DNA from 3 places in the Marinococcus sp. LNHM5E3-2.1 genome. Region 1 is predicted to be linked to each of the others. Evidence: predicted binding sites of a transcription regulator. Region 1 holds the regulator's gene; each other region holds the start of a gene.
The links. The regulator Rex, encoded in region 1, represses fermentation and respiration genes when NADH is low (regulators of the CRP and FNR family bind a similar motif). The targets are predictions, from matches to a motif close to TTGTGAAATATTTCACAA.
Positions count from the first base shown of each region.

Region 2: the regulator Rex is predicted to act here: its motif matches at 2,503-2,520, upstream of ACTRXH_RS04405 (cytochrome ubiquinol oxidase subunit I).
Region 3: the regulator Rex is predicted to act here: its motif matches at 2,568-2,585, upstream of ACTRXH_RS05585 (L-lactate dehydrogenase).

Region 1 is NZ_JBQLIB010000024.1:6,710-12,192, forward strand. It holds gene groL (chaperonin GroEL) at 175-1,821, opposite strand; gene groES (co-chaperone GroES) at 1,866-2,150, opposite strand; gene ACTRXH_RS15735 (lysostaphin resistance A-like protein) at 2,500-3,225, shown strand; gene ACTRXH_RS15740 (DUF4305 domain-containing protein) at 3,227-3,415, shown strand; gene ACTRXH_RS15745 (redox-sensing transcriptional repressor Rex) at 3,489-4,136, opposite strand; gene ACTRXH_RS15750 (ATP-binding cassette domain-containing protein) at 4,307-5,483, shown strand, end outside.
Region 2 is NZ_JBQLIB010000002.1:32,658-38,140, reverse strand. It holds gene ACTRXH_RS04415 (NCS1 family transporter) at 258-1,649, shown strand; gene ACTRXH_RS04410 (transglutaminase-like domain-containing protein) at 1,739-2,341, shown strand; gene ACTRXH_RS04405 (cytochrome ubiquinol oxidase subunit I) at 2,559-3,968, shown strand; gene cydB (cytochrome d ubiquinol oxidase subunit II) at 3,955-4,965, shown strand; gene cydD (thiol reductant ABC exporter subunit CydD) at 4,965-5,483, shown strand, end outside.
Region 3 is NZ_JBQLIB010000002.1:275,854-281,336, reverse strand. It holds gene ACTRXH_RS05595 (DoxX family protein) at 1-293, shown strand, start outside; gene ACTRXH_RS05590 (SEC-C metal-binding domain-containing protein) at 341-1,390, opposite strand; gene ACTRXH_RS05585 (L-lactate dehydrogenase) at 1,543-2,505, opposite strand; gene ACTRXH_RS05580 (hypothetical protein) at 2,688-2,870, shown strand; gene ACTRXH_RS05575 (NAD(P)H-binding protein) at 2,935-4,371, shown strand; gene ACTRXH_RS05570 (STAS domain-containing protein) at 4,454-5,287, shown strand; gene ACTRXH_RS05565 (hypothetical protein) at 5,355-5,483, opposite strand, start outside.

The DNA of each region.
Region 1 (5,483 bases):
CATAAGTTTAGTGAACTCATGAGAAGCTTAAAGTAAATCCTATTCAAATGTTAGCAAAATGTTAGCATTCTGCTCATTTTCATTAAAGCTGGGTTATAGCATGGGATTGAGCGGAACCCGGACGAAAACCGCGACGTCCTGTCGCAGCGTCCGGGTGACCAACATCCTGTTGGCCTACATCATGCCGCCCATTCCGCCCATGCCACCCATGTCTGGCATGCCGCCGCCGGAACCGCCGCCATTTTCTTCTGGAATGTCGGCGATAACTGCTTCGGTTGTCAGGAACATGGAGGATACGGACGATGCGTTTTGCAGCGCGGAGCGGGTAACTTTTGTAGGATCGACAATACCTGCGTCAATCATGTTTACCCATTCGCCGGTCGCTGCGTTATAACCGTGTCCGACTGCTTCTGTTTTCAGGCGCTCAACGATAACGGAGCCTTCAAGGCCTGCGTTATGCGCAATCTGACGGAGTGGTTCTTCGAGGGCACGGAGAACGATTTTCACGCCGGTTGCTTCGTCGCCTGTTGTGTTGTTCATTTCTTCTTCTACTTTTTTGTAGACGTTCATCAGCGCGGTACCGCCGCCGGAGACAATGCCTTCTTCTACTGCTGCGCGTGTAGAGCTGAGGGCGTCTTCGATGCGGAGCTTGCGCTCTTTCATTTCCGTTTCAGAAGCTGCGCCGACCTTAACAACGGCTACGCCGCCTGCAAGCTTCGCGAGACGCTCCTGAAGTTTTTCACGGTCGAATTCAGAAGTGGTTTCTTCCATCTGCGTACGCAGCTGCGTTACACGTGCACCGATGGTCTGCGGATCGCCGCTTCCTTCAACAATTGTTGTGTTGTCTTTATCGATCGTGATTTTGTTGGCGTGACCGAGCTGGTCGATCGTTGCAGTTTTCAGGTCAAGGCCTACATCTTCTGTAATAACCGTACCACCGGTAAGTGTGGCGATGTCTTCAAGCATTGCTTTACGACGGTCACCAAAGCCTGGAGCTTTTACTGCTACTGCGTTGAATGTTCCGCGCAGTTTGTTAACAACGAGAGTCGCAAGCGCTTCGCCTTCCACATCTTCTGCGATGATAAGGATTGGACGGTTCTGCTGTACAACCTGCTCAAGCAGCGGAAGTACTTCCTGAATACTTGTGAGCTTTTTGTCCGTGATTAAAATATACGGGTTATCGAGCTCTGCAGTCATGGATTCGTTGTCGGAAACCATGTACGGAGACGCATAACCACGATCGAACTGCATACCTTCCACAACTTCAAGCTCTGTATCAAGGCCGCGGGACTCTTCGACCGTGATAACGCCGTCGTTGCCCACGCGCTCCATTGCTTCTGCAATGATCTGGCCGATTTCTTCAGACCCTGCAGAAATCGCACCAACCTGCGTGATGGATTCTTTGCCTTCAATCGGCTTGCTGACGTTACGGAGTTCTTCGACCGCTACTTTGGTCGCGTTCTCCATTCCGCGGCGGATACCCATTGGATTCGCACCGGAGGTAACGTTTTTCAGGCCTTCCTGAATCATCGCCTGGGCAAGAACGGTTGCTGTTGTTGTACCGTCACCGGCAATGTCGTTCGTTTTGCTTGCAACCTCGGATACGAGCTGCGCGCCCATATTTTCGAAGTTGTCTTCGAGTTCGATTTCTTTGGCGATGGTTACACCGTCATTGGTGATAAGTGGGGAACCGAACTTTTTTTCCAGAACAACGTTGCGGCCTTTCGGTCCAAGTGTTACTTTTACAGCGTTTGCGAGTTCGTCGACACCGCGGAGCATCGCGCGGCGGCCGTTTTCACTAAACTTAATATCTTTAGCCATGATGAAATCCTCCTAATGTAATAATGATTTCGAAATGAAGCTGATTACTGAACTACAGCGAGGATGTCGCTTTCGCGAACGATTAAATAATCTTTGCCGTCGTATTTCACTTCTGTGCCTGCAAACTTCGAATAAACGACGATGTCGCCTTCGTTTACTTCCGGCGCTACGCGTTCACCGTTGTCTTTTACAGCACCGGCACCTACAGAAACCACGCGTCCTTCCTGTGGCTTCTCCTGAGCGGAGTCCGGCAGCACAATACCACCAGCGGTTTTTTCTTCTGATTCTACCTGTTCGAGTACGAGTCGATCACCTAAAGGCTTTAACAAGGAAAACAACCTCCTTAGAATATTTTCATCGTCCGTTATATGTAACGGGAACGACAGTAACAACATTTGTTGTTAGCACTCTTTCCATTCGAGTGCTAAACCCAATTATTATATTAATCAACCTGGGCTTTGTTTGCAAGAGGGAAGCGAAAATTTTTCTTCCTTTTCCCACTCCAGCGCTTGATGGCACCTGAATTCACATTCCCTGCTAATCGTTTTATTAACCTTATATTTCAAAATTGTCATAAATTCGCAAGCGCTCTCTTTATTCTTCCTGCAGGTACCTGTGATACAATTAGAGCGTTCGAAATTGGATTTAACCGAGAGAGATTAGGAGTGATCCCCTTCCATGGCCGCACGTTACTGGAGCATTGTTATTATTTATGTACTTATGCAGCTTTCGGGCATCGTTGCCGTCCCGGCCCTTTTGGCTGTAGGCAGCTTTGATTCCGCGCAGCAGGCTTCGTACTTCTGGATTTTTGCGAGCTTTATCGTCGCTTTGATTGTTATTTTAATTCTACTGATTCCTGAAAGAGGCCAGCGCCTTGCGTTTAATAAGCCAAAAATGCCGTGGCCGAATTCCGTCGCCTGGATTTTTATCGGGTTCGCTCTCGCCTACGCCGGTCAGATCGTTGCCGGTTTGATTGAACAGAACCTGCTCGGCATCGATACGGCCTCTGAAAATACGGCGCAGATCATTGAGCTTGTTAACAGCATGCCGGCCTTTGTTATTATTGTAGCCGTGATCGGACCTATTCTCGAAGAGCTGGTGTTCCGTAAAGCTATATTCGGCTCGCTGTACAAACGAACGAACTTTTTTATTGCCGCTATTATCAGCTCCCTGATATTTGCTGCTGTGCATTTGGATTTCACCCACCTGCTCGTCTACACCATGATCGGCTTTGTGTTCGCTTATTTGTATGTCAAAACCGGCCGGATTATCGTGCCGATTATCGTCCACTCCATCATGAACGCATTTGTGGTCGGTATTCAGGTATTGTTCCAGGACGAAATCGAACGCATTATGCGTGAAGCCGAGAGTGCACTTATTCTGCTTGTTCAGGGGTTGATGTAATATGAAAGCTTCTACCGCTGCCCTTTTTTACTTTGTGCTGGGCGGAGTACTGCTGATGTTTACGTACTTTTCCGTCAGCGAGTCCTCCTGGTCGTTCTGGAGCATTCTGCTCGCCGCCTTTGCCGCCTACGACCTCGTAATGGGATTCAATTATCTGCGCCTCATGTCGGAGCAGAAAAAGAAGAAATAGCAAAAGGGACCGCCTGAATGTTGGCCGGTCCCTTTTTTATGGGTCAGTATAAATGAAGTATCCTGCTGACAGCCTATTCGTTGTCCAGCGGATAATTTTTCAGAAAGTACACGAGCGTCTGCAGCTCGATGGCAAGATCAATATGATGCACGCGCACAGACGCAGGGACGGATAGGCGCGCCGGGGTAAAGTTTAGAATGCCGCTGATGCCTGCCTCCACCAGTTTTTCCCCGGTTGTTTGGGCGGCGGCGGACGGCACGGTGAGCATTGCTACGGAAACGTTATGCTCTTCAAGCTTCTCCGCCAGATCATCGGTATGATACACCGGCACATTTCCAATCTGCTCTCCCACCATGTCTTTATTGATATCAAATGCAGCCACAATCCGGGTGTTTTCATTTTTGGAGAAATTGTAGCGAAGCAGCGCCTTCCCGAGGTTCCCGACGCCGAGAAGTACGACGTCTGTCGCCTCGTCCTGGTCCAGGGTAGTCCGGAAAAACGACAGCAGGTACTGTACATTGTAGCCGTACCCTTTCTTGCCGAGCGCGCCGAAATATGAAAAATCCCGGCGGATCGTTGCCGAATCCACCTTGACCGCCTCACTCAATTCGGTTGAAGAAACGCGGGTTTTGCCTGTTGCATACAGGCTTTCCAGAAATCGATAATATAGGGGCAGCCGCTTTGCGGTTGCCTGCGGAATTTTTTGCTGGTCTGTATTCATAATTATTTCCACCTAAATGTATTGTCATTGTCTGTAGACAGTATAGCATGCGTCCCTATGAAAACGTACCGAAACGCTTACCTGCAGCAAGACGTATCCTATTTCGCGTTTCGCCGAAAAGTACGATACACTGATACTATCAGAGTTGTTATTAAAGGAGCTATATAAATATGATTTTACTTCAATGTTCGGGTGTCACCAAGTCTTTTGGGGCAGAAACCGTACTTGATCAAATAAAACTCGAGGTAAAGGAAGGTGAGCGGGTGGCCCTGGTCGGCAAAAACGGGGCCGGCAAATCCACTCTCCTGAAAATTCTTGCCGGTGAATCCTCGTATGATTCCGGTTCGATCACGATGCCAAAGGGCACGACATTCGGGTATCTTGAGCAGCATACCGGCCTGAACAGCGATAAAACGATGTGGGATGAAATGCTTGATGTTTTTACCCACCTGCAAAAAGCTGAAGCGGAGCTGCGTCGTATGGAGGCGAAAATGTCCGAGCCCGATATTATTGACGATGCCAGAGCCTATGAAAAGCTGATGTCCGACTACGACCAGCGCCAGCAGGAATTCGAAGCGCGCGGCGGCTACCGCTACGAGTCCGACATCCGCACGGTGCTGGCGGGTCTTGGCTTTGGCAGCTTCTCTCTCGACACGCCGGTGCAGTCGTTAAGCGGCGGCCAGAAGACCCGTCTTGCTCTCGGCAAGCTGCTCCTGGCCAAGCCGGAGCTCTTAATTCTTGACGAGCCGACCAACCATCTTGATATGGATACCCTGCGCTGGCTCGAGCAGTATTTAAGCAGTTATCCGGGGGCAGTCCTGATCGTTTCCCACGATCGGTATTTTCTGGACCAGATCGTAACGAAGGTATACGAAATTATTCATAAGAAAGCCCGTTTGTTCTACGGCAACTACAGTGCCTTTCAGGAAAAACGGGCCGAGCTGTTTGAACAGGAAATGCAGGCCTATGAAAAGCAGCAGAAGGAAATTTCTGAGCTTGAAGACTTCGTGCAGAAAAACATCGTACGCGCATCTACAACAAAACGGGCCCAGAGCCGGCGGAAAAAGCTCGAGAAAATGGATAAGCTCGACAAACCGCAGCGGGACGGCAAATCCGCTACTCTGCGCTTCGACATCGACCGTCAGAGCGGCAACGATGTATTGAAAGCAGAAGACCTCACCTTTCGCTTTGACAACAAAGCGCCTGTGTTCGAACGTTTAAATGTCCGGGCCCAGCGCGGTGAGAGCATTGCGCTGATTGGACCAAACGGGACGGGGAAAAGTACCTTTTTAAAAACGATCAAGGGAGACTTTGAACCGGATGAAGGGCATATTCAGCTCGGAAGTA
Region 2 (5,483 bases), on a different contig from region 1:
GATATACCTGCATTATAATGAAAACGTTTCCAAAAATCAAAGCAAATGACTAAATTTTTACAATGTAAGAAAATATACATTTCAAATGGAATAAATCCGCTGTTTTTAGCAATAATGCACAGAGAAAATAATAAATTTGTGTGATGATAAACAATGATCCGGTGCATATTTCTCCGATAAAATATAATTAATCATTAAACGAATGAATGAATACAATAAACATGAAATGTTCGTTTTTTATTTAGGAGGAAAATATCATGCAGGCACGGCAGGATCTGGGACCAATTACTAGTGAGAAAGAAAGAATCCTTGGGCCGAAGGCTTATGTGGCGATGTGGTGGGGGGATACCATCATGATCGGTACATTCATGCTCGGTTCGAGCCTGATTCCGCCGTTTGGTGACCTGAACCTTTACCAGGCGGGCGCGGCACTGCTTCTCGCAAATATTATGGCCGCTCTGTTGTTTTCATTAAATGGATATGTAGGATGGAAGCACGGTATTCCGATGGTTGTTCAGCTTCGTTCGTCCTTTGGACCGATTGGCTCTAGAATCCCCGCTCTCTTACGGAGTATTCCGGCTTTGTTCTGGTTCGGGATACAGACATGGCTCGGGGCGCAGGCTTTGAATCAGATTGCCTCGAGCTTTATAGGCTTTGAAAATGTATGGGTGTGGTTTTTTGGCTTTCAGGCCCTGCAGATTTTTCTTTCGGCTAAAGGTATTGAATCTATCAAATGGGTGGAAATTATCGGTTCTGTCATCATAATGGGCGGTATCATCTACTTAATTTTCCTGTTTTTAACGACGTTTGGATTTGAGGTGCAGGCAGCCGCGAATGTGGACGGATCCTGGGGCATTCCGCTCTGGCTTGCAATGACCGTATTGGTGGGACAGTTTGCAGCCCTTCTGATTAACGTGTCGGACTACACAAGATACGTCCCGAAAAAGACAAAGACATCCACCTATATTAACGCTCATCTGGTTGGTATGGTGCCGCCGAGCATTCTGCTTCCATTTATCGGCATGCTCGGAGCGGCTGCGGTTGGAATTTGGAACCCGATTGATGTTATTTCCGAATATATTCCTTCTACCGTGGCAAGCATTATCGTACTGGTTTTTATTGCGATAGCCCAGGTGACAACGAACTTGATGGCTAACATTATGCCGCCGGCGCTAGTAGCAATGGACCTTTTTAAAATTTCCTGGGCGAAGTCATGCATTATCATTGGTATACTCGCTACGTTAACATGCCCGTGGTGGCTGATGAATGCTGCATATTTTACAACCTTCATTGCCATTGTCTCCGCCTTTTTGGGGCCGGTATTCGGTGTAATGATTGCAGACTTCTTTTTCGTGCATAAACGGAATTATAACGTAGCAGCGCTGTACGAACAAAGCAAGCTGTTCCAGGCTTTTAAAGGATGGAATCCCGCAGCTATTATATCTATTGTTGTTGGTACTGCCGTTTCCTTTATTAATATTGACGGCTCATGGTTTATCGGCGGCCTGCCGGCACTGCTTCTTTATACTGTATTAATGAAATACTGGATTGCAGGGCACGAACCCTATGTCCAGGAGGGCATGAATCAAAGCTTCATTGAAGAAGAGACAATGAACGAAAAACCGGAGCCCCAGTGGATAAAGCAATAATAAGAAGAAATGAAGAACAGGCAGCTGCCTGTTCTTTTTATATTTAAATTCTTTATTTAGTATAATTATACATAAAGGGAGGCAGGGCGATGGTGCAACTTATAGAATTTTTACAGGAAACCTATGACATCGATTACGCGGCGGAAAGTATTCAGCAGAAAGCGGCGGAATTGTTTTTTCCGGAAATGAATGAAAAAGAAAAGATAGAAGCTGCCTACTTATTTGTGCGTGATAAAGTCAGCCATTCGTGGGATATTCAGGGTAAAACAGTTACCCGGAGAGCCTCGGAGGTGCTGAAATACCGCGAGGGGATCTGCTGGTCCAAGTCTCATCTGCTGGCGGCGCTTCTCCGCTTGGAAGGGATACCATGCGGCTTCTGCTACCAGCGGCTAACTCTCTTCGAAGAACCGTCAGACGGCTATTGCATTCATGCGTTAAATGCCGTCTATCTTCACGAAGAAGACAGATGGGTGCGGCTGGATGCAAGGGGCAATAAACCCGGCATTGACGCACAATTTTTTACCGATAAAGAACAGCTGGCCTTTAACGTGGAGGAGGCAAAGGACGAGCAGGACTACCCGGGAATATACGCGGAACCGCCGGCAGAGCTTATGTGTGTCCTGGACCGTCACGAGGACCCGGTGTATATGTATAGGTACGCGCTTCCGGAATCGCTTGTTAAAGCTCCTTAATCATTTTTGGCATATGACATAATAAAATTCAAAATCGTTCCGGGAGGATAAGACCTGGAACGATTTTAATATCTGCCATACTTTTGCCACAATATGTTAATAGCTTTGTCATAAATAGTATGTGATTTTTATCACGTTCAGGAGCATAATAATATCGAGTCATGTGAATAATTTCACTTGAATTTGTGAAATAGTGAACAGGGGAGGGGTTTCTACAGTGGATGAGTTGATTTTAGCCAGAATTCAATTCGGATCGACGACGATTTTTCATTTTTTCTTTGTGCCTTTATCGATCGGACTTGTTTTTATGGTGGCAATTATGCAGACATTATATTATTTCCGCGGTAAAGAAGTGTATTTAAAAATGACGAAGTTCTGGGGCCATCTTTTTTTAATTAATTTTGCAATCGGGGTGGTGACTGGTATCATTCAGGAATTTCAGTTTGGTATGAACTGGTCGGAATATTCCCGTTTTGTAGGCGATGTGTTCGGGGCGCCACTAGCAGTAGAGGCTCTGCTGGCCTTCTTTATGGAATCGACCTTTATCGGGCTGTGGATTTTTGGATGGAATCGTCTGCCAAAGGGCATTCACCTGATGTGTATCTGGCTGGTGGCGCTTGGAACGATTCTTTCAGCCATGTGGATTCTCGCAGCCAATGCTTTTATGCAGGAGCCGGTCGGTTATATTTTGCAGAACGGCCGGGCGGAAATGAATGATTTCTTTGCTCTTCTTTCCAATCCTCAGTTTTTAGTGGAATTTCCGCACGTTATATTCGGTGCTTTTGCGACAGGAGCGTTTGTTATAGGCGGCGCAAGTGCTTATAAAATGCTGAAGGGAGAAGAGGTTTCCCTGTTTAGGAAATCATTTGCCCTGGCGATGGCGCTTGGTCTGATCGGTGGTATGGGAACAGCATTCAGCGGCCATGTGCAGGCGCAGCATTTGATGGAGTCACAGCCGATGAAAATGGCAGCCAGTGAAGCTCTCTGGGAGGACAGTGAAGACCCGGCCGGGTGGAACCTGTTTGCCTGGATGGATGTCGAAGCGCAGGAAAATAAAGCACAGCTGGAGCTTCCGTATCTGCTCAGTTATCTTGCCTATGAAGAATTTGAGGGCTCAGTGCCAGGAATGAAGACACTTCAGGCGGAATACGAAGAAAAGTATGGCCCGGGAAACTACATCCCGCCGGTAAACGCAACCTTTTGGAGTTTCCGGATTATGGTTGGTGCTGGAATGGTTATGATTACAGCTTCAATGCTCGGTCTCTGGTTTTTATTCCGGAAAACGCTTCTTGAACGCCGCTGGTACTTAAAGCTGATGATGGCACTTATTGCCTTCCCGTTTATAGCAAACACCGCCGGATGGATCATGACAGAAATTGGCCGGCAGCCGTGGACCGTTTTTGGTTTGATGACGACTGCTGCTTCGGTCTCTCCAAATGTTTCAGTAGGATCGCTTTTATTTTCCATCATTACATTTACTACAATTTACCTGCTGCTTGGCCTTGTGATGGTTTATTTATACATTAAAGAAATCAAACAAGGCACTGAGCATGACCCGGAGGATGAAGATCAGGAGCCGGCGATAGATCCATTTGACAAGGAGGCATATGAACATGGAGCTCAGTGAATTTTGGTTTTTGCTGGTGGCTGTTTTGTTTGTTGGATTTTTCTTCCTGGAAGGATTTGATTTCGGCGTCGGCATGGGCACGAGGGTATTGGCCAAAAACGACCAGGAGCGCCGGGTGCTGATCAACACCATCGGCCCGTTCTGGGACGCCAACGAAGTATGGCTGATCACGGCCGGAGGAGCGGTGTTCGCTGCGTTTCCTCACTGGTACGCTACTATGTTCAGCGGCTACTACATCCCATTTGTATTCGTCCTGCTCGCTCTGATTATCCGGGGCGTGGCGTTTGAGTTCCGGGGAAAGGGCCGTCACATGTACTGGAAAAAAACGTGGGACTGGAGCATTTTTCTTGGAAGCCTTATGCCGCCGTTTTTGTTTGGCGTGTTGTTTACGAGTATGCTCAAGGGCATGCCAATTGATGAAACGATGACAATGAGGGCGGGGTTTACCGATTTTGTCAATATATACTCAGTGGCCGGCGGCCTCACGCTCGTAATTTTATGCTACTTGCACGGTATGATGTTTTTGACGTTGAAAACAGTCGGAGAAGTACAGGAGCGGGCGCGTAAACATGCTCGGAGATCCGCAGCGGCTGTTTTCTCTGCGCTGATTGTTTTCGTGGTGCTCTCTGTTTTTAATACTGATATGTATGTGGTTAAAGGCGGATGGGTGGCAGCCATTACCGTTGCTGCTGTAGTAAGCTATGCCGCTGCATTTCTTTTCTCCCTGCGGGGAAGAGACGGCTGGGCCTTTATCTTTTCAGGTTTCGGGATAGCTTCTGTTATCGCTTCGGTTTTTGTGGCTATGTTTCCAAGAGTTATGGTGAGCTCTCTTTCATCATTAAATGACTTAACAGTATACAGTGCTTCCTCGGGGGATTACTCCCTGCGGGTCATGTCGATCGTAGCCATTACGCTTCTGCCGTTTGTGCTCGGCTATCAAATATGGAGTTATTATGTGTTCCGGAAACGGGTCACTGGAAAGGATCTGACCTACTAATGGGAAAAGACTTACTGGCTTACCGGGGCTCAAAGGCCTGCTTCAGCTGGATGACTGTACTGACGCTCATTCAGGCAGGCATGATTGTGATGCAGGCGTACTGGCTCGCCCGGGCTATTGTGCCGTTATTTGAACAACAGGGCGTGTCGTCTGCGTTAGCGCCTGCTGCCTGGTTTACAGCTGCATTGGTTTTACGCTATCTTCTGCAGTCCTGGAAAGAGGCTCTGGCTGCTTCCTATGCCAGCAGGTTGACGGGGGAAAAACGCGATGCGCTCTTTCAAAAAATCGGCCGGCTCGGCCCGGACAATACTGTCCGGGGCACGGGAGGCACAGTAACAACTTTTGTGGAAGGAATGAGTCAGTTTCAGCGCTATGTTGAGCTGTCGCTTGTGAAAATCCCCGGTGTGCTTATTATTCCGGTCGTCACTGGAGTGGTGGTATTAAGCCAGGACATACGTTCCGGGGTGGTTTTATTTACCGCCTTTCCTATTCTAATTGTATTTATGATTCTTCTTGGA
Region 3 (5,483 bases), on a different contig from region 1:
GTGACCAGGCTGCATCGTTTGGCAGCATGGGCATGCCGGAAGGCACGGCTTACGCTGTAGCAGTCATCGAAGCCGCGGGAGGAATTTTACTGATTCTAGGACTGCTGACGCGTGTCGTGGCGGGGCTGTTTGCACTCATTATGCTTGGAGCGATTGCAACGGTCAAATGGCAGCAGGGATTGATTGGAGGCTTTGAGCTTGATCTTATACTGATGGCTGCCTCTATTCATCTGGCGCTTACTGGAAGCCGCATGCTTGCCTTGAAAAAACGAAAAAAGAAACGTTCTTTCTGAAGCAGTAAACGGCCTGCAGGGGTTTATCCCTGCAGGCCGTTTACTGTTTATGCATTTTCATTTGACGCATAAGGCTCCATCTTTTTCCACTGCGTACGAATAGTGGACGAGGCCACGCCGTAGCGTTCGGCGATTTCTTTCTGGGTGCCGCCTCCTACTGCGTATTCAAGGGCTGCTGCCTGGGCTTCCGGCTTGCGGATAACAGGATTTTCCTGTTCACAAAAGCGTGCCCACAGCTCTGAAGCTGCAGCTGCTGCGTCTTTAGACAGCTGATCGGAGCTTTCGAGCGCCTCCACTACCTTCTGCTGGTCGTCGTTCAGGCCTGAAGTGGATGCCGCAGCGGTCTCTGTTGTATCGGCCGCAGCATCTGAACCTGTTTCAGACGGGGTGGTGGAGGTGCTATCTGCTTCCTGGTATTTTTCCTGAAGATCATCCTTAAGTGTGCGAAGCACGTCCGGCAGGTGATGCGTGATCCAGCCGGCTTTATCCGCTTCGTTATCCGGAACAGAGCCGGTAACACTTTTAATGACGTCATCGCCGAAGTCCGGATGAAACGGCAGCAGGCCGAGCATTGGATACCATTTGTCCTCCACAGGAACTAAAAAGGCGAGGAATACAATGTTTTCCTGCAGGTCGCGGAAAAAGGACAGTGGTTCAATGTGGTGAACTTCATCGCTCAACAGGTCAGTGACTTCGTACCAGTCGTCGGTCATTTTATTCAAACGAAATAATGACAGGTTATGCCCGGTCCAGTTGGAATAAAGCCGCTGAAGCCGCGGGTGCTGACTGTTCTGCTCTATCTGCTGATGGATATTCATCCATTCCCTGCGCTCATTGCCGTGAAGTAAAAAGTCGGCAAGCGCCAGGTTTTGGACAAATTTATGCCAGGCATAAGGGAAATAGTTCGGCCGATAGACACGGCGGTAATAATGGCTGAAATCCTTCCGGCTGTCTTTGTTCGCAGCGGCTGCAAGATCCAGCTGTATGTTGGTTACTTCTTCAGTCGTATAAGCTGGCTGGTTGGCGGGATCGCCGCAGCATTTTTTGTATTTTTTACCGCTGCCGCAAGGACACGGATCGTTACGTGAAATACTCATACATTCAGGCTCCTTCTCACTAGTATGTTACTATTCCTTCAAATTCTAACATACATTGCCCCGAAATGGGGAATCCGTGCGCTTCAGGGGGGTGGAGACGTGAAAAAACCCTTCGCAGTGGAAGGGCTGTATTTGTATAATAAGAGACCTGCTTAATTAGCCGCTTGGCCGTTCGCATTTTCCCATACGCTGCGGAGTGTCTCTGCGCTGTGGTGGAAGTCTTGGGCTTCCTCTTCATTCAGTGGCAGTTCGATCACTTCCCGTATTCCTTCGCGGTTAATGACAGCCGGCACACCGATGCATAGAGTATTTTCTCCGTACTGGCCGTCAAGGTGGGCGCTGACGGTCAAAACGCTGTTTTCGTTTTTAAGAATCGCGTTTGTAATACGGGTGAGTCCCATTGCGATGCCATAGCTGGTGGCGCCCTTACGCTCAATGATCTCATAGGCAGCCCCGCGGACGTCTTTAATCATGCCTTTCATTTCCTTCACATTTTTGTTTTCTTTTTCATCTGCGAGCTCTACTGCGTTTCGGCCGCCGACGTTTGCCTGGCTCCAGACGGCAAGCGATGTGTCGCCGTGTTCACCAATGATATAGGCGTGGGCATTCTGGGCAGCAGTATCAAAATAGTCACTCAGCATAAACCGCAGGCGGGAGGTATCCAGAATTGTCCCGCTTCCAATGACCCGTTCTCTTGGAAGCCCGCTGAACTGCTGGGTGGCATACGTAAGAATATCCACAGGGTTAGTAGCGATAAGGAATATTCCGTCAAAGCCGTTATCCATCACTTGACCGACGATATTTTTAAATATAGCCGTGTTTTTGCCTACAAGGTCGAGACGGCTTTCACCCGGTTTTTGGTTGGCACCGGCGGTAATGCAGACAATGTCGGCATCCCGGCAGTCTTCATAGGTGCCAAACCATGTTTTAGTAGGATGCGGGGCAAAGGCTTTACCGTGATTGAGATCCATCACGTCCCCTTCGGCCTTGCGCTCATCCAGATCGATGATCACGAGCTCCTCGACGACGCCCTGATTAATTAACGAAAATGCATAGCCGCTGCCGACAGCTCCGGCTCCGATAACAACAACCCGGTGGACGTGATTTCTTTTCATGTATAAAATCCCCTTTCGAATATGAATCATGTGAATGAATGAGCAATCTTTATCTATTTATATTGTGCACTATTTCACAAAGTGATGCAAGCATAGAAAATATATAATTGTGAACAAATGATGAACTTACGTGTTGGGAGGAAATCGAAACGGGAAAGGAGCAGAAGAGGAGGAATGACTCGATGGAAAATGCGTTAAAATATGCGCTGCCGACAGCGTTGACGTGGGCAGTGATTGGTCTGCTCGCCGGTCTGAATCTCGACAGAGGATGGCTGTGGGTGCTTGCTTTTGTAGTTTTCGGATTTCTCGTCAGCTTTGTTACAGTGATAATTGCGCAGTGGATTATTTCTAAAATAAATATGTAATTAGCGGCGGTGAAATTAGGGAATGGTGTATGTAAAGCTTATAAGCGAAAAGGAGCGTGCAAGCATGGAGGATATAAACGGCCGGAGACCGGTCATAGCTATTACTGGCGCTAGTGGATATATCGGAAGAAACCTGATGAAGGAACTGAAAAAGCACGCGGATATTATTGCTCTGTCGAGAAACATAGACACAAAAGAAAACGAGGAGCATGTAACATGGCGTTCGTGTGACTTATTTTCATTAAAAGACGCGGAACAGGCACTCGAAGGTGCAGATTACGCTTTATACTTAGTTCATTCGATGATGCCGACGTCCAAATTAACTCAGGGAAGCTTTGAAGATATGGACGTTATCCTTGCCGATAATTTCGCGCGTGCCGCCGAGCAGAAGCAGGTGAAGCAGGTCGTTTATTTGAGCGGCATTATTCCTGAAGCCGACCGGCTGTCCCGCCATTTAAGTAGCCGGCTCGAGGTGGAAGACATTCTAAAATCATACCGGACGCCGGTGACTGCTATACGTGCGGGATTGATTGTCGGTCCACAGGGCTCCTCGTTTCCTATTCTCGCAAAGCTGGTAAAGCGGCTGCCGGTCATGATCCTTCCGAAATGGACGCAGACCAAGACCCATCCGATTGCCCTGGCCGACGTATTAAACAGTCTGCAGAAGAGCATCGGGGAAGAATCGCTCTACAACCGTTCCATCGATGTTGGAGGGCCGGACGTAATGACTTACCGGAAAATGATGAACATCACTTCAAAGGTGATGGGGAAGAAGCGCTACGCAGTTACCGTGCCTTTTTTCACCGTGCGCCTTTCAAGACTGTGGGTGAGTGTAACTACCGGGACGCCGAAAAGCCTGGTTTATCCACTGATTGAAAGTCTGATCCATCCGATGGTGGCTGACCCTGCTAAAAGTGTGAAAGGCATCAGTGATGGAAAAATTCCATTCCGGGAGGCGGCAGAAAACTCTCTGAAGGAAAGCAGGAAGGAGCAGTCCTCCATTCTGGCACGCCTGAAGCCGGCACCTGTGGAGCGGAATGTACGCTCTGTCCAGCGCGTCACCATCCCAAGTGGAAGAGACGCGGACTGGACGGCCCGTTATTATATAAAGTGGCTGCCGAAGCTTCTGCGCCCATTCGTAAAGGTGGAAACGACTGATCGCTATCAGTACGGCCTGCGGCCTGCCTTTATGAAAAGAACATTTCTCGAGCTCTCCTATTCCAAGGAGCGCAGCGAAGAAGACCGGGCGCTGTACTATATTACCGGTGGACTCCTTGCACAGGTAAATGAAGGAGAACGGGGCCGGCTGGAATTTCGTAAAATTCCTCACACGAACCAGTGCATTGTAGCGGTACATGATTATGTTCCGGCTATGCCATGGTACTTTTATCAATATACCCAGGCGTTTATTCATCTTTGGATCATGAACCGCTTTAAAGCACACCTTGAAAAAGATCAGTGGACGTTAAGGAGGTCCCGTCAGCTCCAGCCGGAGTCATAATTTTCCTCGTTTAGTTTCACCTTTTTTAAGGAACACGGAAAAGGATATGAGTAGTCTGCATACAGAAGGGAGACGGTGCCGTATGAGCACCAACCAGTTGATCCGTGACTATTTTGTCAATCACGCAGCGGAAATGGCGAATTCATGGTACGAAACGTTGGAGGAATCAGACAGAGAATCTGCTTACGCAACGACTGACCCAAAAGAAGTTGAGGAACTGAAGTCTCAGACGTATGAGTTTCATTTATATTTCTCGAGTATTTTTATCGAGGACCGGAATACATGGGAGAATACCTTTGAAGTATGGATAGACGGCATTATCCGTGATCCTAAATACTTCCGGACGAAGGATGCGCGGGTCGTCCGGGAAATAATGAGGTACAGGGAACAGTATACTGCCTATTTGAAGCGCTTTTATGCGGAAGAGCAATCAGAGCTCTCTGCGAATATGAAAGAACAGCTTCGGGAGCTCGTAACAAACGGCATGGATCAGATTATTCTTTCTTACGTGGAAAAATCCAACCGGCTGCTCCTGCAGAAATTAGAAGCGAGGGAAAGCATTATTAATGAACTGAGCGCTCCGGTTATCTCTCTGAATAAATCCTCCGCCCTTCTTCCGTTAATTGGAGAAATTGACGAAGAACGGGCTGCAGTAATACTCGAGCACACACTTGAGGCGTGCTCGAAAAAGCAGGTCTCTGAATTGTTTATTGACCTTTCCGGCGTAGCCGGCATCGATACCCACGTCGCTCATCAGATTTTCGGGCTGATACGTTCGTTAAAGCTGATTGGCGTACAGCCTGTTCTGGCAGGCATGCGTCCCGAAATCGCCCAAACCTCCGTCAATCTTGGCATCAGATTTCAGGATGTACCGATTGCCTCGTCGCTTTCCCAGGCAATGGACCAAAAGCATTAAAAAAAGCCGGCTCCCTAAAAAAGGATGCCGGCTTTTCTTTCGTCTTTAACACAGAATTACTCTGCTTTTAGACTTTTTCTACAACGTACGTTGGCTTCTCAACGAATCTTTTGCCGCCTAGTTCTTCGGAATGATCGAAGTAGCCGCCGAATTTATAAACGACTTTGTACTCGCGGTCCGGCTCTGTAAACAACTG